DNA from 3 places in the Thermodesulforhabdus norvegica genome. Region 3 is predicted to be linked to each of the others. Evidence: riboswitches for the same ligand, from Rfam matches in the RefSeq annotation. Region 3 holds a riboswitch; each other region holds the start of a gene.
The links. Region 3 has a riboswitch for cobalamin ahead of BM091_RS02285 (sirohydrochlorin cobaltochelatase). Riboswitches for the same ligand answer to the same signal wherever they lie in the genome.
Positions count from the first base shown of each region.

Region 1: linked by a shared signal. The riboswitch ahead of cobI (precorrin-2 C(20)-methyltransferase) and the one ahead of BM091_RS02285 (sirohydrochlorin cobaltochelatase) in region 3 are both predicted to bind cobalamin.
Region 2: linked by a shared signal. The riboswitch ahead of BM091_RS01365 (TonB-dependent receptor plug domain-containing protein) and the one ahead of BM091_RS02285 (sirohydrochlorin cobaltochelatase) in region 3 are both predicted to bind cobalamin.

Region 1 covers NZ_FOUU01000003.1:22,579-26,760, reverse strand. The annotation lists gene BM091_RS06210 (class I SAM-dependent methyltransferase) at 81-698, opposite strand; gene cobI (precorrin-2 C(20)-methyltransferase) at 777-1,529, opposite strand; cobalamin riboswitch at 1,632-1,812, opposite strand; gene BM091_RS06200 (cytochrome c3 family protein) at 1,881-2,306, opposite strand; gene BM091_RS06195 (insulinase family protein) at 2,484-4,182, shown strand, end outside.
Region 2 covers NZ_FOUU01000001.1:273,508-277,689, reverse strand. The annotation lists gene BM091_RS01370 (DUF2162 family putative transporter) at 1-26, opposite strand, end outside; gene BM091_RS01365 (TonB-dependent receptor plug domain-containing protein) at 37-2,064, opposite strand; cobalamin riboswitch at 2,179-2,368, opposite strand; gene BM091_RS01360 (DUF3450 domain-containing protein) at 2,630-3,415, shown strand; gene BM091_RS14025 (MotA/TolQ/ExbB proton channel family protein) at 3,412-4,182, shown strand, end outside.
Region 3 covers NZ_FOUU01000001.1:473,561-477,742, forward strand. The annotation lists gene BM091_RS02275 (Ppx/GppA phosphatase family protein) at 1-1,030, opposite strand, end outside; cobalamin riboswitch at 1,451-1,638, shown strand; gene BM091_RS02285 (sirohydrochlorin cobaltochelatase) at 1,818-2,723, shown strand; gene BM091_RS02290 (epoxyqueuosine reductase) at 2,720-3,493, opposite strand; gene BM091_RS02295 (gamma-glutamylcyclotransferase family protein) at 3,755-4,180, opposite strand.

The sequences.
Region 1 (4,182 bases), on a different contig from region 3:
GGATTGCAAATCCTCATTAATTCACGAAAGGATCTTGCTCTTCACCGGCCCGAACCGATTTGTCGTAGCATAAGGTCAATTCACTTTAGGCCTGTAGCTATGAATATGCCGACAGAAGCACATCCACAATCTGGTTGGGCACAACAGTTCTCGCCCAGACTTTTCACCGAAACCTCTCTCAGCCCTGCCTCCGCCAACCATTCCTTCATGTGCTCACTTTTAAATCCCAACCACGCATCGTGATGCTCTATCCGCAGGAAGTCGTGGGAATGCTCATCCAGATCGGTGATAATAAGTTTACCCCCTGGTCTGAGAATTCGCGCCATCTCTTTAATTGCCCGATACGGCAATTCTATGTGATGAAGACACATATTGGCAAAGGCGTAATCTACACTTTCGTCGGAGATGGGTAGCTCCGTCACTTCTCCGACCAGATAATCAACCCCGCTAACGCCTGCCAGCTTCCTTCTCATCCCGGCAAGCATTGCTCCGGAGCGATCAACCGCTATCACACGCAAACCTCTGTTGACCAGCCCTTCGGTGATGAAACCCGTGCCTGCTCCAATGTCGGCAGCAACGGCATCGCTTCGCACACCCGCAATTGAAATGGCCTTTTCTCTGACCTCCTCCGAGAAAAAACCCCGCCTCATCCGATCCCAATCAGAAGCAACCCGGTCGAAATAGTGGTTCGAAGTCATGACACCCCCTATTACCTTCGCCCATACACTCAACCCCAGCAGACCTTACAAACCGTCGACACGATAAAAAGGCCTTTTTCACCGTGCGGAAGAAACTTCGGGCAGATCAGAGGCAGAAACACTCTGAAGCTTTTTCTTCACTATCATAAGAGACAGGTAATGGGGCTTTTGCCCCCGTAAGGATCTTACATCGTACGAGATGGATTCCCCCTCCAGGCCGCACCGGCTGACAAAACAGGCGTTCTTTTCCAGCCCCTGTGATTCCAGAGCATCTATTACGGCGTCTATGTTCCGGTAAACCTTCAGTAAAACCACGTTGTCTGTAACTTCAAGCATTCTCCGGAGATGTTCTCCCCCCTGTGCTCCCGAAACTACGGCCAGAGATTCTTCACCTTCAACCAGAGGCACCGTACAGGCAGAAGCCGCCGCCTGAAAGGAAGTGATGCCCGGAACGGTTTCGATTTTTACGCTTCCCAGCAGGTTATAGAGTTCTCTCACCAAATATATGTATGTGCTGTAGATCAGGGGGTCTCCGAGAGTAACAAAGGCGACATCCTTACCGCTTCTCAAGACCTCCGCCACCCTCAGGCCGTTTTTGTGCCATGAATTTTCAAGGGTATCCGAATGGTAAGTCATCGGGAAGTAAAGATATTCCACAGGGGTTTCCGGAGGCAGGTAGGGTTTCACTATGTCGAGTGCCAGGCTGTAGCTATTTTTGGAGGAGGCCGCAGCGAAGATATAAGATACCCGATTCAAGATTCTTACGGCCTTAACGGTAATGAGTTCGGGATCCCCGGGACCAACCCCTATTCCGTAGAAAGTTCCCACCATTTCTCATACCCCTTAAAAATAAAAATCCTTAGAAGGAATCGACTTCTAAGGATCCCCCATTTCCATCCTCAGAACTGCGGGCTCACCCTCATCCCCGAGGTGAGAGCCTCTCGTCGTCAGGCAGGTGTTCTGACTTGCGGATCTTCCTACTCCCCGCGCCTTCCCCCTGAAGGAGTGGCCTTCTGCGGGTTTCGTCCCCGCTCACAGCGGTGGGTCCGTGCCGGATTCTCACCGGACTTCCCTTTTAAGCCCTCTACCGGGCACCTGACAACAGAACAGCACTTGCCTTTTACATTAATCCTTTCTTATCAGTCAACGATAAGAAAAGGCCAGAGAGACAAAAAGCCGGGGCTACTGCCCTTCTTTTATCGTATGGCAGCCCTGACACGTTATGGGAGCTGCTTTGGTGTTGTTTTCGTGATTGTACTTGCGATGGCAGTCAATGCAGAGCCCGTGATAAGAAAGCTTCAGATTCAGTTTTTGCTGAGGAGGAGGAAGCCTCTTTTCGTTTTTCACCGTCGGTTCGTTATGACAGACCTGACAGGACGTTTCATCTCCGTCGGTCCAGATATTTTCGCCGTTTTTGTAAAGATGATGACACTCCGTACAATCATAACCCAAATCATCAAAGTGAAGCATGTGAGGAAACCTTACAAGGGGCATTGTATGCTTCGGGTAGAGCGATGAGTTGATAATAATCTCCTCTTCCTGAGCAAAACCCTTTGGCGAAGAGACAAAAAGTATTGCAAAAACCATCAAAAAAGCCAGTTTCTTCATGGTACCTTCCTCTCGAAAGCAATAAAAGTTAGTTCTTGTGACGGCTTCGGCCTACTTTTTAGTGAAATTTTTCTCGCGGTGTCAAGTGAAGCCGGAAGGAAAATTCTTGCCGACAACTCCGGCCAGAGGGTATTTCATAAAATCCGTATAAAAAAGACGGCAGAGTGAGGTGGATTTATGGAGGGTTTTGAAAAAATAGACGAGCGGGAGATCCCTGAGCTGAGCACCAGCGCCTTTAGATACACCCACAAGCCTTCAGGGGCAGATATCCTGTTGTTAAAAAACGGGGACGAAAACAAAGTTTTTGGAATAACCTTCAGAACGCCCCCTCAGGATGCCACCGGACTTCCTCACATACTGGAACATTCGGTACTCTGCGGTTCCCGCAAGTATCCGGTCAAAGAACCCTTCGTCGAGCTTCTCAAAGGCTCACTCCAAACCTTTCTGAATGCCTTTACCTATCCCGACAAAACATGCTACCCCGTGGCAAGTACACATGAAAAGGATTTTCATAATCTCGTGGATGTGTACCTCGACGCAGTTTTTTTCCCGATGCTCAGGGAAGAAATCTTTCTCCAGGAAGGCTGGCACTATCATGTGGAGAATCCCAGCGAAAAGCCGGAAATTCGCGGGGTGGTTTACAACGAAATGAAAGGGGCTTACTCATCACCCGAGAGAGTTCTCGCAGAAACCATCCAGCAGTCCCTGTTTCCCGATCACCCCTATTCCTTCGATTCCGGAGGAGACCCCCTGGAGATTCCGAATCTCTCGTACGAGGACTTCGTTGCCTACCACAAAAGATTCTACCACCCCAGCAATTCCCGCATCTTCTTCTACGGAAACGGTTATCCTGACGCCGAACTCAGCCACATCGCTTCCTATCTGGAAAGCTTTTCGGCGACCCACGTTCCTTCTTCAATCCCGGACCTGAAGCCCTGGACGGGTTTACGGAAAGTACAAAAAAAATATGCAGCAACGCCCGGTGACAACCTGGATCGTAAAACCTATGCAACGCTCAACTGGTTACTGCCGGAAACACACGAAAGGATCACAAATTTTTCGCTTCAGATACTGCACCACATCCTGATCGGCACTCCGGGATCTCCGCTGAGGAGAGCACTCATAGAGTCAGGGTTGGGCGAGGATCTTGCCGGTGGGGGCCTGGAGACAGAACTGCGATGGATGTACTTTGCCATCGGCCTCAAAGGCATGTCTTCAACCGCAATAGACGACATGGTCAACCTGATAGAGGATACCATTAGAGGGCTCATCCGAGACGGCATTCCAAGATCTACCGTAGAGGCCGCCCTCAACACGGTAGAATTCGCCTACCGGGAGGGTAATACCGGGAACTACCCAAGAGGTCTCATCCTGATGCTCAGTGCTCTTACTACCTGGCTCTATGATCACGATCCTCTGGCTCTCGTGGCCTTTGAAAAACCCATCAACAGGATAAAAGACCTTTATGCGGAGAACCCTCATTACTTCTCAGAACTCCTAGAGAAGTACTTCCTTCAGAACGACCGAAAATCCCTGGTCATTCTCGAGCCGGATCCCGATCTTTTGCGGAAAATGGAGGAACGCCTCCAGGCAAAGCTCGAAGAAGCCACGAAAGGATGGACGAAGGAGACGAAAATTTACTTCCTGGAAAAGACAAAAGCTCTTGTAACCTACCAGAATCAGCCGGATCGTCCCGAAGACATAGCTAAAATCCCGCGGCTGAGCAGGAATGACCTCAGCCCAGAACATCCCGCCTTACCCCGGATCATCGAAAACTCCTCGAACCCCCTCATGATGCTCCACCCGATTCAAACGAACGGTATCGTATATATCGACATAGGTTTCAAGTTTGACGGAATGCCACAGGATCATCTTT
Region 2 (4,182 bases), 200 kb from region 3:
CCAACAATGAGAGCCCTAACGGACATGCCTGCCTCCCTAGAACCTGAGTTTAAAGCCTCCGATAACGGTCAGCCCCGGCATAGGGTATCCATCTGCGTAGGCGTAATCCTTGTCGGTCAGGTTATCGATCGTCAGATAGGGATGAAGATGATCGAAGATGTGAAAATCCAGCCGGAGTGAATAAATGGTGAAACCGCCTTTGTCGTAAACGGTTCCGTATAAGGGTGATGTGTAGTCCCAGTTCTGAACTTTTTGAGGACCATGGTAGTTCGCCCATATGTTCAGGTCTGCATAGCGGTCAAAGTGAAACCGAAGCCCGGCGATCAGATTGGCCTTTGATACATAGGTAACGGTATCGGTACCGAGGTCCTGTGCCGAGCTTTCGTCTTCAAGCTCACGGGAGAAATAGTAGATCCAGTTTACATAAGGGGTGACGGTGGCATTAAAAGAACCAAGAGAGAATGCGAAGTCGCAGGAGGCATATCCGTCCATGCCGGTAAAGGTCGCCCCGTCAACGTTTCTGTAGGTGGTCCAGGTGCAATCGCCGTCAATGCACGTTGTAAATCCGCCGACAATGCGATCCGTGTAGTCCGTGTAAAAGACGGAAAAACCCAGCGACGCCTTGCCGTAAACCGCATCGACCCCCAGCTCATAGGTCGTGCTCTTTTCGGGCTCCAGATCGGGATTTCCAGCGATCTTTGTCCAGCTCCCCTGAGCAAACCTACCGGCCAGCTCATCGGCCGTAGGTGCCCGAAAGCCCGTTCCGATGTGACCCCTGGCCGTCAGCCAGTCTGTGAGGTCGAAGCTTGCGCCGACCCTCCAGCTTACGTCGTCGAAGCTTTTATCTTCGGCCGTAACCTCAAGCCCCGGAGTTTCTTCCAGGCTTTCGTCGAAAAGGTCGTATCTCAGGCCGGCATAGATATTGAGACGGTCAAAAAGGGAAATTTTTTGTTCCCCATAAAGAGCATAATTGTCGTAGCTTGTGTCGGGAGACCATGGTGCGACACCCGGGGGGACGTTCCAGGAATCCACTTCGATGTGATCGAAATCGCCTCCGACGATTATCCTTCCCAAACCGAAAGCAGGTACGGCAACATGGCCTCGAAGACCCTGTGTTTCGGTTTCTACAATGTGGTTGAGATATCCCCAGGCCTGAGCAGGATCGTTCCAGGAGCTTCTGTCGTAAACGCTGTAGCCACTGATGTGCCACGAAAGACCTAGTTCGTCCGCGCCGCCGTCATAACTCAGAGCACCGTAGCGCCGCAGTATGCTTTTATAATCGTCGTAGTCAGGACTGTAGGTAGCGCCGGGCGTCCCCACATCCCAGGCCCTGAAGTATTGGCCGACGAACATAATACGGTGACCTTCTGCTGGCCTTGCCGTAAGGCTCAGGGAATAGGCTTCGTCAGAATAGTGCGTGTTTTCAACCCTATCGCCGTCTCCATCGTTATAGTCATCGTCCTGATGAATTTGCCTTGCGCCGAAGGATATACCAATTTGATCTCCGGAAAGTCCTCCTGATGCGGAGAGACTGCCTTTTTTTCGATTCCAGCTTCCGTATTCAAAGCCCGCTTCAACGGTGGGTTTTCCCCTGCCTTCTCTCGTAATGATGTTGATCACGCCGCCGAGGGCCGCAGAACCGTACATGACCGATGCGGGCCCTCGAAGAATCTCGATTTTTTCAACATTTTCCAGAGGAACGGCCGATATGTTTCCCGTCCCGGCCCTGTGACCGTCAATGAGCACGAGGACACGACCTTTGATGTCCGTTCCGTGCGTGTCTGTACGGAATCCGCGAATATCAACAGAGGTAAGTGATCCGGGGTATCGATGAAAATGGGTAGGGAGCTTCTGAATGAGCAGCTCTGAAAGGTCTGATGCGTGTGATCGTTCTATTTCTTCCCGGGTGATGACGTCGACCCTTACAGGGACTTCGTGACTCGGTGTTGGAACCCTGGTTGCGGTGATGACCAGAGGTTCCATCTCAAAAGCACGAGAGGCATGGCAACAAAAAAGGTTGAATCCCAGGGACAGAAAGGCCACGAAGACCGGCAGGACTCGCATAATGATTCCTCCTTGGGTTTTTAATTTATAAAAAAAATCCTTAGAGCCTGCGCCCTAAGGATTGCACCCTGCTTTCTTCATCCCTGGGAGCCGCTCGGGTCCTTCCTCGAACCCTCAATCGGCCGGTATCAGGCAGGTCTTCTGACTCACGGATCTTCCTACTCCCCGCGCCTTCCCATCCCGATCATCGGGACAGTGGCATTTTGCGGGTTTCGTCCCCGTTCACAGCGGCGGGACCGTCCCCGATTCCCACGGGGTTCCCTTTTAAGCCCTTAGCAGGGGCACCTGATACCGCTAAACTTCAAAATTTCCGTAACTCCTATACCTGATGGAAACATGAAATGTCAACACTGTTTTCTGGTATCCTGTAGCGACCCGACACAGTTTCGTAATGTGTTTTGATGGCAGGTGCGTTTATCCTCTTGACATCCACCAATGCGCTAAAATAACATCAGGCGAACCGAAGAACGGTTCCGAAAAACCGGGGACAGGAAAAAGGCCACGAAGGCCCTTTCCGGAAAAGGGAAGGGAGCGTGGCCTTTTGATTTTATGGAGGTCGGCTGCTATGTGGTTGAAATGTAATGCTTTCTTTGTGATCACGATACTGACGGCAGGTAATGTTGGTGCTTCTACCGGGACTCCTTCGGGACTGTATGCCGCTCTGACCAAGGCAATATCCGATGAAAAAGATGCCGCCCGAGCCTGGGAAGAATGGGAAAAGGAGCGAGCTGCCCTGGAGCAAAAGATTGTAAAGCTCAAAATGGAAATCGCCTACCTGCAGCATGAAAAGGAGAAATACGAGAATTACCGGGACACGGCCAGGACCAGGTCTGAGAAACTGGAGCAACAGAGAGAAAGTGCGCAGGAGTTGATTTCGAACCTTGAGAGGTTTCTCTACGATGCGACAGATAGGCTTGATGAAGCCATAAGGAATGACCTACCCTTTCACAGAGAACAAAGGCTCAAGAGGCTGACCGATCTCAAAGCAACCCTTGCGGATTATTCGATTTCTCTATCGGAAAAGACCCGAAAGGTTCTTGAAACTCTACTTGCGGAAGCTCTTTACGGAAGGTCGGTGGAAGTCTACGACGGCATGCTCAAAGAGGGGGATAAAGAGCAGTACGTGCAGTTTTTGCGGGTGGGCAGACTTGCACTTTTTTGTGGGCCTCCTGATAGGTCTTTTCTTAATTTTTATGATCCCGTGAGTCATACATGGAAGCCTGTTTCCGGTGATTTAAGAGACCGGGTTCTGGAGGTTTTTGATCGAGTACAGAGGGGAGACTCCCTGGAGCCTTCCCGGGAAGATACCTGGTTAGTTATTCCGGTTGCCGGTGAAAGGGCTGAACGATGATCTCACAACCCCTGAAATTCTCCGTGCTGTGTCTTCTTATTTTGTCAGTAATGCAGGGAACTCCGAGAGCTGAAGGCCTTTCCTGGAGGACTCTTTCAAAGGAGGTTGAAAAAGAAATAACACTGTCCGAAGAAAGGACCTCAAGGGTTTTCGGGCAGATCGAAAAGGAGCGAAGTGCTCTGCTTGAAGAAATCGCGACGCTTGAAAAAAGGGCCGGAGCTCTGAGAAGTGAAGTAGAGGGTCTCAAGAGTGAGTTTGAAGCATTGCGGAAAAATGAAGAAGAATTCCGTAAAGACCTTTCGGAGCAGCAGGGTGAAGTGGCCGAAATACACAGGCAGATTCTTTCATGGCAGGACGATTTTGCAGGTCTTTTCGACAGAAATCCTCTGGTCATGTATCACGGCGGTTTAAAGGACCTGCGGGATAGATTAAATGAACCGGACTACGTTGTAACCATGGAAGATATCAGGTCCCTGGCGGAAGCGCTCTTTACGGAAATCACGCTTGGGGGACTTGTAGAGAAGGTCGAACTTCCCATTTACGGCGATGACGGTCAGGAACGAAATGTGACGGCTTTGAGGGTCGGAACTTTCTGTATTTTTGCCTTATCCAGTGACGATGTCAGGCTCGTCAGACTGGGTCCCGGCAATTCTTTTCTGCTTTCAGGTTATCCCCTTCCGGCGGAAATCTCACGGACCGTAAAAAACTTTCTTGATAAAAACGGCGGTCCTGTGCCGGTCGACATAACGGGGAAAAAGGCTTACGAG
Region 3 (4,182 bases):
GGGCATCAAAAAAATTGTTCTCGCCTTTAGCCTTTTCGAAATGCCATGTCAAGGGTGAGTATATCCCGTCAGGAGTCAACCCCATGTACTCTTCGGCTGCAATCAGTGCAAGTCCTTCCAGGAGCCCTGCATCGGAAACGATCATCTCCTGCCGGCCTAAAAGTGAAAGAATACGATGCACGATCAGGGTTCCGCCCACTATCACATCTTCCCTACCGGGTTCAAGCCCCGGTATTTTCCTGCGGTCCTCAAAAGTAAGCCCTGCCAATTCTTTCAGGATCTTTTCCACCCACGGAAGTGATAGTTTCGTTCCAATCATCCTATAGGGTTCATAGGACATCATGCCCAGGAAAATTGCGCCCAGAGTTGCAACCGTCCCGGCGGTACCGATCAACTCGAAACTTGAGTCCACAAATCGGCCGATCTCCACTACTGCCGGCTTCAATAGATTATCCACATATTCTTTTGCTTCCCGAATTTTACCGGACCCAACGGGTGCATCTTTAAGGAACATTCCCGTAATCGTTGAAGCCCCCACAAAAACACTGGTGCTGAAAACCAGACGATCGCTTCTGACCACGACAAACTCGGTGGAACCTCCACCGAGATCGAATAGGACAGCGGGCATTCCGTAGAACGACAAATCCATTCGAGCCCTTATCACGTTAAGAGTTCCACGGGCAGCAGTAAGAGCCTCATCCTCTTCGGAAAGAACCTTACAGGGGTAGCTCAAAGCGGACTCCACATCCTTCACGAATGCTTCTTTCTCGCCGGCCCGCCTCACCACACCCGTTGCACCGCAAAAGGCATAGGCCACACCAAAATCTTTTAGAATACGGCAATAGTCCCTAAGGACCTCCAGGGTTTGCCGCTTTCTCGTGGTGCTCAGATATCCCTTGTCCTGGAAATTTTCCGCAAGCCTCGTTATACGGCGATGGTGACTCAACGGGAACAGAGCACCCGATCTCTCTTCGACAACAAGCATTCGTACCGTGTGGGATCCGATATCAACTCCTGCGAACCTCTTCATCTTACCTCCCTGCGGTCGGAGACCCCTTCCGTAAGGGAGGGGAGGAGACCGCTCTTGAAATTTTGCAGGTATCGAGGTAACGCATTTATTGTGCGGTCGGAGACTCCTTCCGTAAAGGGGGAGATGAGACCGCAAGGTGTGCCAGGATCGTAATAACCCCAAAGGCACTCTCCGCTTCCGTGGAGAGAAACGGCTTCGGGGAAAACAGAAACAGAAACTATCCGGCTCAGGTCGTGGCCGGGAGCGGCATGTCCCTCCCGGTGGGACGCCGTCAACCGTCCCAATGTAGCGGTGCTACCCGTTAGCATCAGCTACAAGCTCCTTCCGTTAAGGAGTAGTAGTTGACTTTGCATCTCCTGCACAAAGGCAAAAAATATTTCTTGACATCACTAATTCACCTATCGTAGGGTTAATTTCGTATTGTGGTTAAATCGGTCAGGTGCCCGAGAGGGCTTAAAAGGGAATCCCGTGGGAATCGGGAGCGGTCCCGCCGCTGTAACCGGGGACGAAAGTCGCAGAGTGCCACTGTCCTGATTATCCAGGATGGGAAGGTGCGGCGAGTAGGGTGATCCGGGAGCCAGAAGACCTGCCTGAACCGTAAGTGCCGGGCGAGGACATCGGCCATCTGGCGGATGAAGTAAAACGGGTGCAATCCCCAGAGTCTTTTTGAAGGCTCTGGGGTTTTTTTATGCACCGAATCCCTCCTCATCGTTTCACTAACCCTGCAACCCCCGGGACGTTTTACCGGCGTCCCGGGGCATTTTAAACCGTTTTAGGAGGATAAGTCATGAGGGAACTTCAAAAAAAATCTTGTTCTAAACTCATTCTAATGCTTTCGGTTATGGGCCTTTTGATTTCAGGACTCTGGAGCAACGGAGCCGAAGCCATGGAGAAGCAAAAAGAGAAAAAAACGGCTATACTCCTCAGCGCATTTGGAACCAGTATTCCCGAGGCACAGAGCGTTTTCAGAAACGTTGAGAAAATGGTCCGTGAGCGTTTCCCCAACACGGAAGTCCGCTGGGCCTACACATCCTCAATCATCCGGAAGAAGCTGGCTGCTCAAGGGCAGATCCTCCACTCCCCCGAAATGGCGCTTGCCCAGCTCATGGAAGACGGATACACCCACGTCGCGGTTCTTTCCCTTCATTTTATTCCGGGAAAGGAGTTTCATGACCTGATGGCAAACGCCCGTTTTTTTGAGCAAATGGCGGGTGGCTTCGACCGGGTCGTCGTAGCATGGCCTCTTCTTTCCAGCCATGACGATTTCGTACGGGTGGTTGAAGCCGTCATGGCCCACATACCGAAGACCCGGAGGCCCGAAGATGCCGTTATCCTCATGGGTCACGGCAGTGAAAAACACCCTGCCGATGCCATTTATTCGGCCGTTGACGTGGAATTTAAGAAAAAAGATCCCCTTATTTTTGTTGCTACCGTAGAAGGTCATCCAACACTGGATGACCTAATTCCCCTTTTGAAAAAGAACAGGGTAAAGAAGGTATTTCTTATGCCCTTTATGAGCGTTGCAGGGGATCATGCCAGGAACGATATGGCAGGGGACGATCCTGATAGCTGGAAATCCCTTTTGACAAAAGAAGGCTACGAAGTAATTCCAGTACTGGAAGGAATGGCCGGATATCCCGAGATAGTGAACATATGGTTGGATCATCTCCAAGAAGCAATGAAAAATCTCTAGTTTCGAGGGATGCTGAAGGAACAAGGAACATTGCAGGAGCATTGACCGCACACATCAGTTAGCGGAAGATCAGAGAAACGCTCGTTATTTTCAAGTAATCTCTGGTAACATAAAGATCGATTTAAGCCGTTAACGGAAAGGGCCCCCACGGGGCATCGCTTTAAACATGCCTCACAGGGGAGCCCTCGTTTGCTCAAACAAAATTCTTCCTGTGGCTTCGCAGAAGTTTCCACCGGAGCGCTGGTAACCAGACTCCCGAACCGTCCACAACAGCCCGAAGCAGTAATCAGAAGATGGTTAAGACCAAAGGTCCCCAGGCCTGCGTAATAAGCAAGGTGCTTATGAGACCATCTGCTGACAAGCCTCCGGGAATCGAAATTATGAGTAGCCGGCGTTACCGCAGTCTCATATCCCTGATCCCCCAGGAACGAAGCCAGATCCTGATTGATCCGGGCTATCAGAGCATTTGTCTCAACATAGGCAAAGGCCCAAAGCCGGGATGCGAAAGGGTGAAACTTACCGTTATCTTTTGCCACATCCTCAACAAAGGGCAGGAAGTAAACCACGACGCTTCTGGCCGAAGGCAGAAGATCCGGAGGAAGAGCATGATCTGGGGCAACCGCTTTTTTTAGTTCGAGAAGTCTAGCATCTCGAGCATCCACTGCACCAACAAGAGGTTCACGCCACAGGCTTGAATAGCCCCTTTCCAGCAACCATGCCTCAATTGAACCAAGTACTCGATCTTTTATGCTAAGAAGGGTCACCTTCATCAGCTCCAAACCTCCAGGGTCCCGGTTTACCTGACGAGCCCAGTTTTCTAAAGGTTAATCTTCCAAAAGGCAACCGAATTCTTGATGCAGAAGAGGGCTTTAGAGCAAAAGGTATTGTCTTACCAACCTTTATCCCTAGCTGTTTTATTGAGCATGAAGAACCGTACTAAAAGGTCCTAAAGGGGGTACCGGAGAAGAGTAATGTTACCAGGCAAAGTGTCCGGAAGCATTTATGCCAAGACCGAAACCCGGGAGTAGAAATTACTCAAAGCCACGATAGGAGCTTCTGAAAGCATCTTTAAATTTTGTCAAAAATTCATGAAAATCCCATTCCTCACCGGTCAACATCGAATAAAAGGCAGGTTTAACAACATAGGCAAAGGCTTCTATCTTTTCGCCGGTCATGAGAACCGGGGTAACGGGAACACGCTCGTACATGTCACCTTCAAATCTATCGAGTCCCTGCCAGAGTTCGTCAGAAACTCCGAAATATACCACTCCTCCGACAAAACCACCGGGGTCAGGTAAAATACCCGGGTAAAACTCATCGCGTATCCGGTATCTTGAAAACCCCCGGAGAAGAGCCCGTCGACTCGCAAGAACGGTTCCGCAAACTTCGAGCATTATTTCGGGGCACATGAGAGTACCATAGGCGAACAGGTTGCCTTCGGTTTTAGCTTGCTTCATGC